DNA from 2 places in the Streptomyces sp. S186 genome. Region 1 is predicted to be linked to the other one. Evidence: riboswitches for the same ligand, from Rfam matches in the RefSeq annotation. Region 1 holds a riboswitch; the other holds the start of a gene.
The links. Region 1 has a riboswitch for ZMP and ZTP ahead of ACRAS8_RS31200 (bifunctional 5,10-methylenetetrahydrofolate dehydrogenase/5,10-methenyltetrahydrofolate cyclohydrolase). Riboswitches for the same ligand answer to the same signal wherever they lie in the genome.
Positions count from the first base shown of each region.

Region 2: it holds a riboswitch for ZMP and ZTP, as region 1 does, so the genes downstream of both, glyA (serine hydroxymethyltransferase) here and ACRAS8_RS31200 (bifunctional 5,10-methylenetetrahydrofolate dehydrogenase/5,10-methenyltetrahydrofolate cyclohydrolase) in region 1, are expected to answer to the same signal.

Region 1 is NZ_CP193932.1:7,217,216-7,224,895, reverse strand. It holds gene ACRAS8_RS31210 (DUF5685 family protein) at 1-107, opposite strand, end outside; gene ACRAS8_RS31205 (hypothetical protein) at 397-843, shown strand; gene ACRAS8_RS31200 (bifunctional 5,10-methylenetetrahydrofolate dehydrogenase/5,10-methenyltetrahydrofolate cyclohydrolase) at 887-1,768, opposite strand; ZMP/ZTP riboswitch at 1,796-1,883, opposite strand; gene ACRAS8_RS31195 (hypothetical protein) at 1,932-3,032, opposite strand; gene ACRAS8_RS31190 (hypothetical protein) at 3,208-3,633, shown strand; gene ACRAS8_RS31185 (hypothetical protein) at 3,734-4,225, opposite strand; gene ACRAS8_RS31180 (TetR family transcriptional regulator) at 4,380-5,012, opposite strand; gene ACRAS8_RS31175 (cytochrome P450) at 5,155-6,348, shown strand; gene ACRAS8_RS31170 (ferredoxin) at 6,354-6,572, shown strand; gene ACRAS8_RS31165 (MarR family winged helix-turn-helix transcriptional regulator) at 6,817-7,329, shown strand; gene ACRAS8_RS31160 (PE-PGRS family protein) at 7,505-7,680, shown strand, end outside.
Region 2 is NZ_CP193932.1:3,283,051-3,290,730, reverse strand. It holds gene ACRAS8_RS13760 (2'-5' RNA ligase family protein) at 106-705, opposite strand; gene trpS (tryptophan--tRNA ligase) at 888-1,952, opposite strand; gene glyA (serine hydroxymethyltransferase) at 2,264-3,541, opposite strand; ZMP/ZTP riboswitch at 3,582-3,674, opposite strand; gene rocD (ornithine--oxo-acid transaminase) at 3,836-5,041, shown strand; gene ACRAS8_RS13740 (hypothetical protein) at 5,121-6,110, shown strand; gene ACRAS8_RS13735 (PLP-dependent aminotransferase family protein) at 6,161-7,603, opposite strand; gene ACRAS8_RS13730 (carboxymuconolactone decarboxylase family protein) at 7,651-7,680, shown strand, end outside.

The DNA.
Region 1 (7,680 bases):
CCGTGATCGGCGCGCAACGCGAGGCAGAGGCCGCACAGATGGGCCATCCACTCCGTCTTGAGCCCTTGCGTCAGCCGATGGGCGCAGGGCCTGACGATTCCGAACATGTAAGAGCGAACCCCCCGTGTGGCATGAACATGAGCCGGCATGTTGACAGCGGCAGGGAATGCTACCGATCGCCCCGTGACCTGCGCCCACACCCCCCACGCCCGTCACACCGCCCCCTCCCCTCCCCCGCCTCGTCCACCCTCCCCTTCCGCCTTTCCTTCACCCTTTCTGCTGATACCGCCGCCCCACCCCTGCTGGGACCATGACGGCGCCGCCGCCCGGACGACCGGACCATGTCCGGACGGAACGGCGGCGAACTCGCCATCACCTAAGGGGATTTGGAGTGCCATGAAGACAATGAGGCGTCTGGCCGTGGTGTGTGCCGTAGGTGCGGGGCTGAGCACGGGGGTGGCCTCCGCCGCCACACCGACCGGGCCCGGCTCGACCGCGCACGGCCCGGGCCGGGGCCCGTCGGCCCATGGTGTCCTGCTCGCCAACCGGGACGACGGCCGCCGGCTCACCGTGCACACCGGGGACGTGATCGAGGTCCGGCTCACCGGCGAGCGCGGCCGCGGGACGACCTTCACCTGGAGCCCTCCGGTCTCCGGCGACCCCGCGCTGCTCCGGCGGACGGCGGCCCGCGCGACGCCGGCGGGCGGCACCACCGGGCGCTTCGCCGCGGCCGCCCGGCGGGGCACCACCACCGTCACCGCACAGCGGCGGTGCCACGCCACCGCCGGCTCCTACTGCCCGCACGTGGTCGTCCCGTGGAAGGTCACGGTCACGGTGACGTGACGGGTGGACGGGACGGACAGGACGGACCTGGCACGACGGGGCGTCAGACCGCCGTCCGCGGCCACCCGCCCAGTTGGCGGCTCGCCGCGTCGACGGTCTGGGTGAGGAGGGTGGCGATGGTCATCGGGCCGACGCCGCCGGGCACGGGGGTGATCAGGCTCGCGACCGTGGCCGCGGAGTCGAAGTCCACATCGCCGACATTGCCGGCGTTGTAACCGGCGTCGATGACGACGGCGCCGGGCTTGAGCTGGTCGCCGTGCAGGAAGCGGGGACGGCCGACGGCGGCGATCAGGACGTCGGCCGCCCTGATGTGCGCGGTGAGGTCGGCGGTGCGGGAGTGGCAGTAGGTGACGGTGGCATTGCGGCCGAGCAGCAGCATGCCGACGGGCTTGCCGAGGATCGCGCTGCGCCCGACGACCACCGCGTGCCTGCCGGTGAGATCGACGTCGTAGTGGTCCAGGAGGCGCATGATGCCGCCGGGGGTGCAGGACACGAAGCCGTCCATCCCGAGGCTCGTCGCGGCGAAGGAGTGCGCGGTGACGCCGTCGACGTCCTTCTCGGGGGCGATGGCCTCGAAGGCGGCGCGCTCGTCGATGTGCGGGCCGACCGGGTGCTGGAGCAGGATGCCGTGCACCCCGGAGTCCTGCGACAACTGCCCGATGGTGTCGACGAGTTGACCGGTGGTGGTGTCGGCGGGGAGGGCGATGTGCCGGGACTGGATGCCGGCCTTGGCGCAGCGGTTGCGCTTCATCCGGACGTAGGTGACGGAGGCGGGGTCGTCGCCTACGAGGACGGTCGCCAGGCACGGGGCCTGGCCGGTACGCGCGGTGAGCGCCGCGGCGCGTGCGGCGGCCTCCTCGACCATGCGGCGGGCGAGCGCGCCGCCGTCCATGAGGCGGGCGGTGGGGGACGTGGTCGTGGTCATGGCGCCTCCTGGGCGTCGTACGTCGTACGGGATCGCCCAGGCGCACGGCATTGACCAAGGAGGTCGAGCCGCTCCCTGGTGGTACTCCACCCAAGCGCCAGTCACGGCTCACCGAACACTTTAGGCGATGACCGGGCGGCGGGAACTAGTGTGCGCGCCCCGCTCAGGGGTACTGCTGGCCGGGACTTGAGATATGCGGTGCGGTGGCGGCCTCCCATTGGCTGAGGATGCCATCCCAGTCGTGCTGGGCGACGGTGACGGCACTGGGATCCCAGGGGGGCGCCTGGGGTGGTGGGGAGGCCCAGGGGTTGTGGGATTCCTGGGACGGCCAGGAGGCGTGGGGTTCGTGTGGCTGCCAGGAGGCGTACGGGTCCTGGGGTGCCGCCCATTGGGCGGAGTGGGCGGCCGCCGCCCAGGCGGCCTGCGGATCGTACGGGGGCGGGGGCGGTGGGGCCGCGTCGGTGCGGGGAAGGTGGCCGGTGTCGGTGGCGCCGGGTGGCTGGACGTCGGTCATCCGGCGGTGGCGGCCGATGCGGTCCGAGTTCCCGGGGCGGGCGGTCTGGGACTCGGAGGAGAGCTGGTGCGCGCGGGCGGCCAGGATGGTCACGTCCAGGCCCAGTTCGGTGGCGAGCGCGGTGAGGTCGGCGCCGGTGTGGTAGCTGTGCACCAGAACCGCGTCCAGCGCCGGTGACCAGGCCGGTTCGGTGACGGGCAACGGCGGGGGCGCGGCGGCCGGGGCAGGCGCGGGGGCGGGCGGGGGCGCGGGGGCGGGAGTGGGGGCGGGCGCGGTCGGACGCGGCGGGATCCAGCTGTGGGTGTCGGCCTGGCCTGCGGGTACGGAGGTCACGCTGCCGACGGTGGTGGCCCGCGGCCAGCCGTTGCCGATCGCGGCCGCGGCGGCGGCTGCCGCGGCGGCCGCCGCGGGCGAGGCGGGGCGGGGTGGCTCGGCCTTCTCCGGCTGGTGCTCGGCCCGGCGGGCGGCGCGGCGCTCCCGCTCGGACTCCTCCAGCAGGTTCTTGGCCACCGCACGGGCGTCGTCCTTGCCGACCGTACGGCGGGCCAGACGGACCTCGCGGGCGTCGAGGCCGAGCAGATCGGCGACCACCTCGTCGCTGCCGACGGTCACCGCGAAGGCGGCCAGGGTCCGCGAGCGGCGGGCCTCGGCCTCGTCGAGGAGTCCTTGGGTCCGGCGGACCTCGTCATCGCTGATGCAAAACGCCTGTGCGAGTACCGCGTGGCGCTCCCACAACTCCCTCGGTTCCATGTCACCGACAACGCTTTTTGGCCGGAGTTGGTCCGGTTCTCAACGAGAGATCACTGTAAGAGGTGATATTCCCCGCATCGCGCGCAGTGCTTTGGGATGTTATGAGACGGGGTACACGGGGCCGACCGGGGGTATGCGCAGTGACCGATCGGCGGGGCGAATCGTTTCAACAGCCATGAGTGCTCCCTCGTCCGTCACCGTCGCCGGCCACGGCCGGACCGCCTTCGTCCCCTGCCCCCCGGGGGCCCAGCCCGCTTCCCCCGGCACGGAGGTCGTCGCCCCCGCGCCGCCGCGGATCCACCCCGAAGTCGTCCGACAGACCCCCGTGTACGCGGGGCTGGTGCAGATCTGGGCGGAGCGCTCCGCGACGGTGCCCGGCGTCGCCGACCCGGAGTGGCAGCGGCTGGTGTCCTACCGGGCACTGATGGAGGAGACCGAGAACGCGCTCACCGCGCTGCGGCCGCACCGGGCGCCGGACGTGCTGCCGCCGCGCCGGACCGTTCCGGTGCCCCCCGGCCGGACCGTTCCGGTGCCGCCCGCGCGGTACGCGACCGAACTGACGCCGGTGCACGGCGGGTTGCGGCCGATCGGCCACCCGTGACCGTGCCGCCCGGTCCCGGGCGTCCGGGCCCTCCGCACACCGGTGGGCCCGGGTACCGGACCCGGGCCCATGGAGGTGGCGACGCGGCGGAACGCGGTGGCTAGAGGAGACCGAGGAAGTCCAGTCCGAGGAGGCCGTGCCGGCCCAGGCCGTCGGCGAGGCGGGCCGACTCCTCGTCGTGGCGGCCGCCGCCACTGTCGTCGTCCCGCCGGCCCGAGTCGTCGCGGCGCTTGCCCCCGTCGTCACGGCGGTGGCCCTCGTCGTCGCGCCGGCCGTAGTCGTCGTCGCGGCGACCCTCGTCGTCATCGCGGCGACCGTAGCCTTCGTCCCGGCGGCCGTAGTCGTCGTCGTACCGGCGGCGCTCGCCGCTGCGCCCGTAGCCGTCGTCGTAACGGCTTTGCCCGTGTCGGCCTGCGTGGCTGCCGCCGTGGCCGTGGTGGCGGCCGTGCTTGGCGTGGCACTGGCTGTGGGAGGGGCACAGCGTGGCCTGCGCGCCACTGGGGGCCGCGGTCGCGGCGCCCGCGGCCGGGACGACCAGGGCAGCCGCGGCGAGACCGGCCATCGCGAGCCCGCGAGGAATCGAACGAAGCATTGTTCCACCTTTACTCAGCTGGGCAGAAAAGGAACATTCTCCTGCAAGCGCGACAATAGGGCTGCTATCCGACCCCGCTCGGCGACCCGCCGGAGGGTCACCGGAACGCAGCACGGGCCGCACCGCACCCGAGTGCGGCATCGGCCGGACGGTGTCACCCGGCCTTCGGCAGGCCCTCCAGCAGGGCGCCCAGCGCCTCCCCCACCAGTCGGCAGACGGTGTCCGGATCGGCGCTGGCCAGCGGCTCCTTGCCGACCACCACCCGCATCAGGCCGATGCCCAGCAGCCAGGACAGCGCGAGATCGCCGCGCAGCGCGCCGTCGTCGGCGCGCGAGAGGGTGGCGAGCACCTCGGCGTACTCGTCGCCAAGTCCCCGGAGCGCCTCGGCGATTTCGTCGCTGCCGCCGATGGAGCGGAGGCAGACCTCCAGCGACCGGTCGGTGCCGGGGCCGCCGCCCTCGGCGAGCATGCCGCGCAGGGCGACGTCGAAGAGCCGCTCCGCGGGGGTGGTGCGCAGCTGCTCGTGACCGCCGTGCGCCATCACCTCGCCGAACAGGGCCTTCTTCGAGCCGAAGTACCGGAACAGCAGGGCCTGGTTCACGCCGGCCCGGGCCGCGATGTCGCGTACCGTCGCGCGTTCGTAGCCGCGTTCGGCGAAGAGTTCCGAGGCGGCGTCCAGCAGCAGCCGCCGGGTTCCCTGGGCGTCCCGGCGGTGTTCGCCGGGAGGGCCGCCGTGCGGGGTCTCCTCCGCCGGCCGCGCCCTGACCTCCTCCGTTGCCTCTCGCATGGCTCTTCCCCTTTCCGTCGGTCCGTCGGATGACCACAGTGGCCCGCCGCGGCCGGCCATGACGACGGCGGCAATCCGCCGTTGACCGCCCCGTGTACGCGTCCTACCGTTGTAAGCAGGTGCTTACACAAGGGAGGTCACCGTGACCACAGCCGACACAGCACCCCTCTCCTACCCCTTCAATATCGCTGAGAGCCTTGATCTTGCGGCGGAGTACGACCGGGTACGCGACCACCCGGGGCTGCTCAAGGTCCAGTTGACGTACGGTGAGCCGGCCTGGCTCGTCACGCGGTACGCCGAGGCCCGGTTCGTCCTGGGCGACCAGCGGTTCAGCCGGGCCGAGAGCGCCCGGCACGACGAACCTCGGCAGTCCGAGGGGACCCGCAACAGCGGCATCCTGAGCATGGACCCACCGGACCACACCCGGTTGCGCACCCTGGTCGCCAAGGCGTTCACGGTCCGTCAGGTCGAGAAGCTCCGGCCGCAAGTCAAAGAACTGACAAGGGAACTTCTCAACGAACTGGAGGCGGCCGGGCCGCCGGCGGACCTCGTCGACCGGTACGCGCTGCCCATTCCGGTGGCCGTCATCTGCCGGCTGCTCGGGGTGCCGACGGAGGACCGGCCGCAGTTCCGGGTGTGGAGCGACGCCGCACTGTCGACGAGTTCCCTGACCGCCGAGGAGTTCGAGGCCAATCGCGAGGAACTCCGCGCGTACATGGGCAAGTTGATCGACCAGCACCGGCAGGAGCCGCAGGACGACCTGATGACCGCGCTGATCGATGCGCGGGACGTCGACGCCGACCGGCTGACGGAGCTGGAACTGGTCGACCTGTGCGTGGGCATCCTGGTCGCCGGCCACGAGACCACCGCCACCCAGATCCCCAACTTCGTGCTGGCGCTGCTGGACCACCCGGAGCAGCTGGCCCTGTTGCGGGAGCAGCCCGGGCTGATCGGGGGCGCCGTGGAGGAGTTACTGCGGTTCGTCCCCCTGGGGAGCGGTGCCGGCCAGGCGCGGTACGCCACCGAGGACATCGAGGTCGGGGGCACGCTGGTGCGGGCCGGCGAGCCCGTGCTGGTCGCGGTGGGCGCGGCCAACCGCGACGCGCTGCGGTTCGACGCACCGGGGAAGCTGGACATCCGGCGGACCGGCAACCAGCACCTGGGCTTCGGGCACGGCGTGCACCACTGCCTGGGCGCGCCACTGGCCCGGCTGGAGCTCCAGGAGGCGCTGCTGGCGTTGCTGACCCGCTTCCCGGGCCTGCACCTCGCCGGGGACGTGGAGTGGAAGACCCAGATGCTGGTGCGCGGTCCGCGGGTCCTGCCGGTGGGGTGGTGAGCGCGGTGACGTGGAAGGTGGAGATCGACCCGGGGCTGTGCATCGCCTCGGGTTCCTGTCCGGCGATCGCGCCGGACCTGTTCGTACTGGACGGGCCGCACGCCCGGCCGGTGCGGGAGGAGATCCCGGAGGACGAACGGGCGGTGGACGCGGCCGAGTTGTGTCCGGCGATGGCCATCACGGTGCGGGACGCGACCGGGCAGGTGATCGGGCCCCGGCCGTAGGGGGCAGGGCCGTAGGGATCAGGGGCCCGGCGGGGCGTGGCCGGGAGCCGCGCCCCGCTTCGCATGGCGCCGGCTGGTGCGCCACCGGCCGGCGCCGCGTCCCGACGGCCGGCGCTGCGTAACGGCCGGCGCTGCGTCGCCTGATGCTGCGTCGTCTGATGCGGAGGGGATGCGGGGGATGCAGGGGGGAGGATGTCGAACGGTCCGCGAGGGGCGGGGTGGTGCCCCGTGATTGAGTTGCCCCATGGCTGACGAGACCACTTCCTCTGCGCCCGGTTCACCCGTGGCACCCCGCACCACCGAAGTCCCGGCAGCGGTCCCGCCCGCTCTGACGGCCGCGCCCGGCTATCAGGTGCGGCGGCTGTATCAGGCGTATCTGGCCGTGTGGGTGCGTGCGGTCGATCCGACGCTGACCGGGCCGCAGTTCGCGGTGCTGACCGCGGTGGACACGACGCCGGGGCGGGACCAGCGGTCGATGGCGTCGGCGGTGGCGTTGGACACCTCCACGATGGCGGATGTGGCGCGGCGGCTGGAGAGCCGGGGGTTGATAGTCCGCCGCACGGACGCCACGGACGGCCGCCGCAAGCTGCTGTTCCTGACCGAGGACGGCGAGCGGACGCTGCGGGCCGCGCAGGAGCGGGTGCGGCGGCTGGACGAGCGGTTGATGGCGCCGTACGACGCCGCGCAGCGCGCCGCTGTGATGCGGCTGCTGACGTCCCTGGCCGATCACTGGGAGGGCCTGGCCGGGGAGTCCTGACTCCTGACTTCTGACACTCCTGATGGCACTCCTGACCGGCGCGCAGGTGGGCGGCGCCCCGCCGGGGGCGACACGTGTTGCCCGTTTGGCGCGCTGCGCCACTCGCTGCGTACGTGCTCCACTTCCGCCCCTCCTGGTTCGTCTGCGGGGGCGGGGTGCGACGATGGGGCCTGTCATGGATGCGGGGCACGTTCTCAGGGGGCTGCGCGCCGCGGTGTTCGCGGTGGTCTGCGTGCTCCTGGCTGCGCTGGGGCACGCGGTGATGTCGGATGCCGCGGTGCCCGGCTGGATGCTGCTCGCGGCCGGACTGCCGACCGCGGCCGGTGCCTGGTGCCTGGCCGCCCGCGAACG
Region 2 (7,680 bases), 3.9 Mb from region 1:
TCCGGCGGCCACCCGACGCACCGGGCACGCGCGTGACGGCCGACACGGCGGCGCGGCGGCTCAATAGAGGCGGCGGCTGTAGAGGACGACTCAGTACGCGGCGACTCAGTAGAACGTGGCCGGCGGCCGGGACAGTTCGGCGGGCTCGCCGCCCTGCCGGGGCACCGGCACCGCGCCCCCGCCGGCCCCGAACGGGTACTCCCGCTCCAGTCGCCAGACCTCGTCGTCGCCCTTCTCGTAGAGCGCGAAGCCGGCGATCGTCCAGGTGGCGGAGAAGTCCGCCAGCTCCGCCTGGGCGCGGTCCATGGCGGCCTCGCCGATGCCGTGCGCGATCGTCACATGCGGGTGGTACGGGAACTGGAGCTCGCGGGCGCACGGCCCGGACGCGGCGCGGACCCGCTCCTGCAGGACCGTGCAGCCGCGCGCGCCCTCGACGACCTTGACGAAGACCACCGGCGAGAGCGGACGGAAGGTGTCGGTGCCCTCCAGCCGCAGCGGAAACGGCCGGGACCCGGCGGCGACCTCGGCGAGATGGCGCTCGATGTCGGGCAGCGCGCCGGCGTCGACCTCCGTCGGCGGGAGGAGGGTGATGTGGGTGGGGATGCCGCGGGCGGCCGGGTCCCCGAAGCCCTCGCGCTTCCGCTGGAGGAAGCGGCCGTGCGGCTCCGGGACCGCGAGCGAAACGCCGAGCGTTACGGTCCCCACTGCGTTCTCCCTCCTGACATGTGCCCTGACGTGTGCCTTGTGCCCTGACGTATGCCTTGCGTGTGCCCTGACGTGTGCCGTACCTGTGCCCTGACGTGTGCGTGCGCGCCGCGTGGGCGCGCACCTTCCCAGTGTGCCGGGGACGGACCCTGACGGGCGCGTCCCCGGGCCGGCGCGGACGGTCAGCGCTTGGCCGGCAGGAATCCGATCCGGTCGTAGGTGGTGGCCAGGGTCTCGGCCGCCACCGCACGGGCCTTCTCGGCGCCCTTGGCCAGGATCGTGTCCAGCGTCTCGGGGTCGTCGAGGTATTCCTGCGTACGGTTCCGGAACGGGGTGACGAAGTCGACCATCACCTCGGCCAGATCCGTCTTGAGCGCGCCGTACATCTTGCCCTCGTAGGAGCGCTCCAGCGACGGGATGTCCTGGCCGGTGAGGGTGGACAGGATGGTCAGGAGGTTGCTGACGCCGGGCTTGGCCTCGCGGTCGAAGCGAATGACCGTGTCGGTGTCCGTCACGGCGCTCTTGATCTTCTTCGCGGTGACCTTGGGGTCGTCGAGGAGGTCGATGATGCCCTTCGGCGAGGACGCCGACTTGCTCATCTTGATCGACGGGTCCTGAAGATCGAAGATCTTCGCCGTCTCCTTGACGATGTACGGGTTCGGGATCGTGAAGGTGTCGCCGAAGCGGGTGTTGAAGCGGTCCGCGAGGTCGCGGGTCAGCTCCAGGTGCTGGCGCTGGTCCTCGCCGACGGGGACCTGGTCGGCCTGGTAGAGCAGGATGTCGGCGACCATCAGGACGGGGTAGGTGAACAGGCCGACCGTCGTGCGGTCCGTGCCCTGCTTCGCCGACTTGTCCTTGAACTGCGTCATCCGGGACGCCTCACCGAAGCCGGTGACGCAGTTCATGACCCAGCTCAGCTGGGCGTGCTCGGGGACGTGGCTCTGCACGAAGAGCGTGCAGCGCTCCGGGTCGAGGCCGGCCGCCAGCAGCTGGGCGGCGGCGATCCGGGTGTTGCGGCGCAGCTCCACCGGGTCCTGCGGGACGGTGATCGCGTGCAGGTCGACGACCATGTAGAAGGCGTCGTGCGACTCCTGCAGAGCCACCCACTGGCGCACCGCACCGAGGTAGTTGCCGAGGTGGAAGGAGCCGGCGGTGGGCTGGATACCGGAGAGCACTCGAGGATGCTGCATGGCGGAGCCATTCCCCCTGGGGCGGTGGTGGGCGACGGGCGGGCGATCGAGAGCCATGGGAGTCATTCTCTCAGGTCCCCGAGGGGCCCGGGCGTGGAGGCCCGCAGGGGGCGGCCGAACACATCCCGTAGGGGATGCGTGGGCCCCCTGCGGGGCCACAACGTGGGGGTGTTGTGGGGTATTCCCGGGAACGGGAGGGTCTTGGGTGCCCGCCGCGTGAGGGGGTCCGGGGGAGGGCGCCCCACCGCGCGAGGGCCGCGAGGCGGGGCCCCGGGCTCACGGGCGGGGCACTCCGGCCTGTGCGGAGGGACGCCCCGGGCTCGCGCCGTGGGACGCTCCGGGGCTCACGCCGCGTTTCGCCCCCGACCTCAGTCGTGCACCGGCAGCCCCGGCGCCGGGTAGGCCGCCATGAGGTCCGCGACCTCCCGGCGGATCGTCGTCAGGGCCTCCTCGTCGCCGGTGGACGCGGCCCGGACGCCGCGGTCGATCCACTCCGCGACCTTCGGCATCTGTGCCGTCCCCAGCCCCCGCGACGTCAGCGACGGGGTGCCGATCCGGATGCCGGACGGGTCGAACGGCTTGCGCGGGTCGAACGGCACGGTGTTGTAGTTCGCCACGATCCCGGCCCGGTCCAGGGCCCTGGCCGCGACCTTGCCGGGCACCTCCTTCGACGTCAGGTCGATCAGCACCAGGTGGTTGTCGGTGCCGCCGGAGACCAGGTCGAAGCCACGGGCCAGCAGCGCCTCGGCGAGCGCCCTGGCGTTGGCGACGACGGCGTGCGCGTACTCCCGGAAGGACGGCGCGGACGCCTCGCGCAGCGCCACCGCGATGGCGGCCGTGGTGTGGTTGTGCGGGCCGCCCTGAAGGCCGGGGAAGACCGCCCTGTCGATCGCCTTGGCGTGCGCCGCGCGGGACATCAGCAGCGCGCCGCGCGGGCCGCGCAGCGTCTTGTGGGTGGTGGTCGAGACGACGTCGGCGTGCGGTACGGGCGACGGGTGCGCGCCGCCCGCGATCAGGCCCGCGATGTGTGCGATGTCCGCGACCAGGACCGCGTCGACCTCCCGCGCGATCTCGCCGAAGGCCGCGAAGTCGATGGTCCGCGGGACGGCCGTGCCGCCACAGAAGATGATCTTCGGGCGCTCCTTGCGGGCCAGGTCGCGCACCTCGTCGAAGTCGATCCGCCCGGTGTCGGCCCGTACGCCGTACCCCACCCCGTTGAACCACGTCCCGGTCGCCGAGACGCCCCAGCCGTGCGTGAGGTGCCCGCCCATCGGCAGCGACATGCCCAGCACCGTGTCGCCGGGGGAGGCGAAGGCGAGGTACACGGCCAGATTGGCGGGCGAGCCGGAGTACGGCTGCACATTGGCGTGCTCGACGCCGAAGAGCCCCTTGGCACGCTCGACGGCCAGGGTCTCCACGAGGTCGATGTTCTGCTGGCCCTCGTAGTAACGGCGGCCCGGGTAGCCCTCGCTGTACTTGTTCTGGAGGACCGTCCCGGTGGCCTCCAGGACGGCGGCGGAGACGTAGTTCTCGCTGGGGATCAGCCGCAGGGTGTCGGCCTGGAGCCGCTCCTCGGCGCCGACCAGCGCGGCGAGTTCGGGGTCGGCGGCGTGCAGGGCGGGATGGGCGGGGCGATGGGCCGTCATGGCGTCCTCCGGGGCGATCGAGCGGTGGTCGGTCGTGGTCCCGGGGTACCCAGGCGGGCGGCACCTCGTAGGCGTGTGGCCGCGCACCGCTTCCTCGGGGTCCGTTCCCCGTACGCCAGTCGCGGCTGCGCAACGGCAGTCTACGGAAGTCCGGGCCCTGTCCGACGGGTAAGGGGCGGAAAGGCCGCGGCGTGCGGCTCGTGGCCTGCGGGCGTCCGCACCGGGCGGGACAATGAACGCAGAGGTCGGCACCGAAGCCGGACCGGCAGTCCGGCCCACCGGACGGAGTCACCCGTGACGTCCACGGAAGCGTTCATCGCCGCCGCCGAGGCCCACAGCGCGCACAACTACCACCCGCTCCCCGTCGTCGTGGCCACCGCCGAAGGCGCCTGGATGACCGACGTCACCGGCCGCCGCTATCTGGACCTGCTCGCCGGGTACTCCGCGCTCAACTTCGGCCATCGCCACCCCCGTCTGCTGGCGGCGGCCCGCGCCCAGCTGGAACGCGTCACGCTCACCTCCCGCGCCTTCCACCACGACCGCTACGCCGACTTCTGCACCCAGCTCGCCGACCTGTGCGGAATGGAACTCGTCCTGCCGATGAACACCGGCGCAGAGGCCGTGGAGACCGCGGTCAAGACTGCCCGCAAATGGGGCTACCGGGTCAAGGGCGTGCCCGACGGGCGGGCCGGGATCGTCGTCGCGGAGAACAACTTCCACGGCCGGACCACCACCGTCGTCTCCTTCTCCACCGACCCCGAGGCCCGCGCCGACTTCGGCCCGTACACCCCCGGCTTCACCGTCGTCCCCTATGGCGACCTGGCCGCCCTGGACGCCGCCGTCGACGCCGACACCGTCGCGGTGCTGCTGGAGCCGATCCAAGGCGAGGCCGGGGTCCTGGTGCCGCCGCGCGGCTACCTGGCCGGGGTGCGCGAACTGACGCGGGCCCGGAACGTGCTCTTCGTCGCCGACGAGATCCAGTCCGGGCTGGGCCGCACCGGCACCACCTTCGCCTGCGAACACGAGGGCGTGGTGCCCGATGTGTACGTCCTCGGCAAGGCGCTGGGCGGCGGGGTGGTGCCGGTGTCCGCGGTGGTGTCGTCCCGCGAGGTGCTGGGCGTCTTCCGGCCCGGTCAGCACGGTTCGACGTTCGGCGGCAACCCGCTGGCCTGCGCGGTCGGCCTGGAGGTCATCGCGATGCTGCGCACCGGCGAGTACCAGCGGCGAGCCGCCGAACTCGGCGACCACCTGCACCGCGCGCTGGCCCCGATGGTGGGCGGCGGCGCGGTGGACGCGGTCCGCGGCCGCGGACTGTGGGCCGGCATCGACATCAACCCCTCCCGCGGCGACGGCCGGGCCGTCGCCGAACGGCTGATGGCCCGCGGCGTCCTGGTCAAGGACACCCACGGCGCGACGATCCGGATCGCGCCGCCGCTGGTGATCAGCAAGGAGGATCTGGACTGGGGGCTGGAACAACTCCGGGTGGTGCTGGGCGCGTAGCGTCGTTCGTCCGCTCCGGGGCCGTCCCCCTACCCCCTGCCCCCTGCCCCGCGGCCCTGTGGAGCCGTACAGTCGGGCCATGCTGCTCGGGATGATCTGCGCGCTCGCGTCCGCGGTCTGCTTCGGTACCGCCTCCGTCTTCCAGGCCGTGGCGGCCCGGGACACCCCGCCCGGTACCGGCTCCGGCGTCGACGCCCGGCTGCTGCTGCGGGTGCTGACGCAGTGGCGGTATCTGCTCGGGCTGGCGCTGGACGGGCTGGGCTTCCTGCTGGAGCTGGTGGCGCTGCGGACGCTGCCGATCTACACGGTCGGCGCGGCGCTGGCCGCGACCCTCGCGGTGACCGCGGTGGTCGCCGCGCCGGTCCTGGGCGTCCGCCTCCGGCGCGCCGAATGGCTGGCGGTCGCGGTGGTCTGCGGCGGGCTGGCCCTGCTGGCGCTGTCGTCCGGCGGCGAGGGACACCGGGCCGGCACCCCCGCGCTACGGATCGGGGTGCTGGTCTTCGCGGTCGCCGTGCTGGCCGCCGGCGCCCTGGCCGGCCGACTCCCGGACCGCTCCCGCGCCGCCGTGCTCGGCCTCGGCGCGGGCTGCGGCTTCGGGGTCGTCGAGGTCGCGGTGCGGCTCATCGACGGCTTCGGCCCGTCCGACCTGCTCACCAACCCCGCCACCTACGCGCTGCTGATCGGCGGGGCTGCAGCCTTCCTGTTGCTGACCTCCGCCTTCCAGCGCGGCGCGGTCACCACCGCCACCGCCGGCATGGTGATCGGCGAGACCCTCGGCCCGGCCGCGGTCGGCGTCGCCTGGCTCGGCGACCGCACCCGCGACGGGCTGGCCCCGCTGACCGTCGCCGGTTTCGTGCTGGCCGTCGCCGGGGCGCTGGCGCTGGCCCGCTTCGGCGAGGCACCGGCACCGGCGACGGCGGCCCCCGACACCGACACGAACACCGACGTAACCGACAAGAACGACAAGAACGACACGAACGACAGCGACGCGAACACCGACATACCCGCGCTCCCGTCCGACTCCGCGACCCCGTCCGACTCCGCCGCGGCGGCCGCCGAACGCTCCTGAGTGCCCCCTGAACGGGAGCCCATCACACCCCGCCCCTTCACCCCACCCCCTCACCCCGCCGGCGGCATCGCCCTCAACAGGGCCTCCAGGACGGCCGAGAACGCATGGTCCGGCGGGCGGCCGTAGGTGATGACCAGCGCGTCGCGGGCTGCGGCCGGGCCCGCCGGGTCGGTGAACTCCGCCAGCCCGGTCACCGCCAGGCCCTGCCACCGCGCGGCCTGGACGACGGACTGCTCGGTGCCGGGCGGGAGTTCCAGCACCGCGTGCAGCCCGGCGGCGATCCCCGAGACGTGTACGTGCGGGGCGCGTTCGGCCAGCGCGGCCACCAGCTGGTCGCGCCGCCGCCGGTAGCGCAGCCGCATCCCGCGCAGATGCCGGTCGTACGCTCCGGAGGAGATGAACTCCGCCAGGGTGAGCTGGTCCAGCGATCCGGACTGCCACTCGCCGGTCGACTTGACCTCAAGCACCCGGTCCATCAGCCGGTCCGGCACCACCATCCACGCCAGCCGCAGCGCCGGGGCCAGGCTCTTGCTCGCGGTGCCCAGATAGACGACGTGGTCGGGGTCCAGCCCTTGGAGGGCCCCGACCGGCTGCCGGTCGTAGCGGAACTCGCCGTCGTAGTCGTCCTCCAGGACGTAACCACCGGTGGCGCGCGCCCAGTTGACCGCCGTGGCCCGCCGGTCGGGGTGCAGCGGGACGCCGGTCGGGAACTGGTGGGCGGGGGTCAGCAGGGCCGCCCGCAGGTGGTCCAGGCCGGTCAGCCGGCCGGTGTCCGCGCCGTCCGCGTCGATCGGCAGCGGGACGGTGCCGAGGCCGGCGCGGGCGATGACGGCGCGGTGGAAGGGCAGCCCGTACGCCTCGGTGGCGACCCGGCCGGGGGTGCCGCCACGGGGCCGCAGCGCCCGGCACAGCACCCCCAGCCCCTGCATGAACCCCGCGCAGACCACGATCCGTTCGGGGTCGGCCCGTACGCCCCGCGCCCGCGCCAGGTAGTCCGCGAGCACCGCGCGCAGCTCGGGGCGGCCGGCCGGAGTGCCGTAGCCGAACGCCTCGTTGGGCGCGGCGGTCAGCGCCCGGCGGGCCGCCGCCAGCCAGGCGGTCCGCGGGAAGGACGAGACGTCCGGGGTGCCGGGGGTGAGGTCGAAGCGCGGGCCGGCGGCGGGGGACGGCGGGCCCGGGGCGCGCCGGGGCGCCCGGCCGGCGGCCCGCGGCAGGACCCGTTCGGCGACCTCGGTGCCCGAGCCCTGGCGGGCGCTCAGCCAGCCCTCGGCGACCAGCTCCGCGTAGGCGTCGGCGACGGTGTTGCGGGCGATGCCGAGGTCGGTGGCGAGGGACCGGGAGGACGGCAGCCGGGTGCCGGGGGTCAGCCGCCCGGACCGCACCGCCTCGCGCAGCGCGGCCATCAGCGAGGCCCGCACCCCGCCCGGACCGCCGAGGTCCAGATGCAGGTCCCGGCCCAGATCCCGTCCGAAAGTGGCCCGCGATTTCTCCATGGAAGTGGACCATACCCCTGCGCCACTCGCCGCGTAGCGTCTACCGCATGACGAACCCGACGACACCGTCCGCAGGA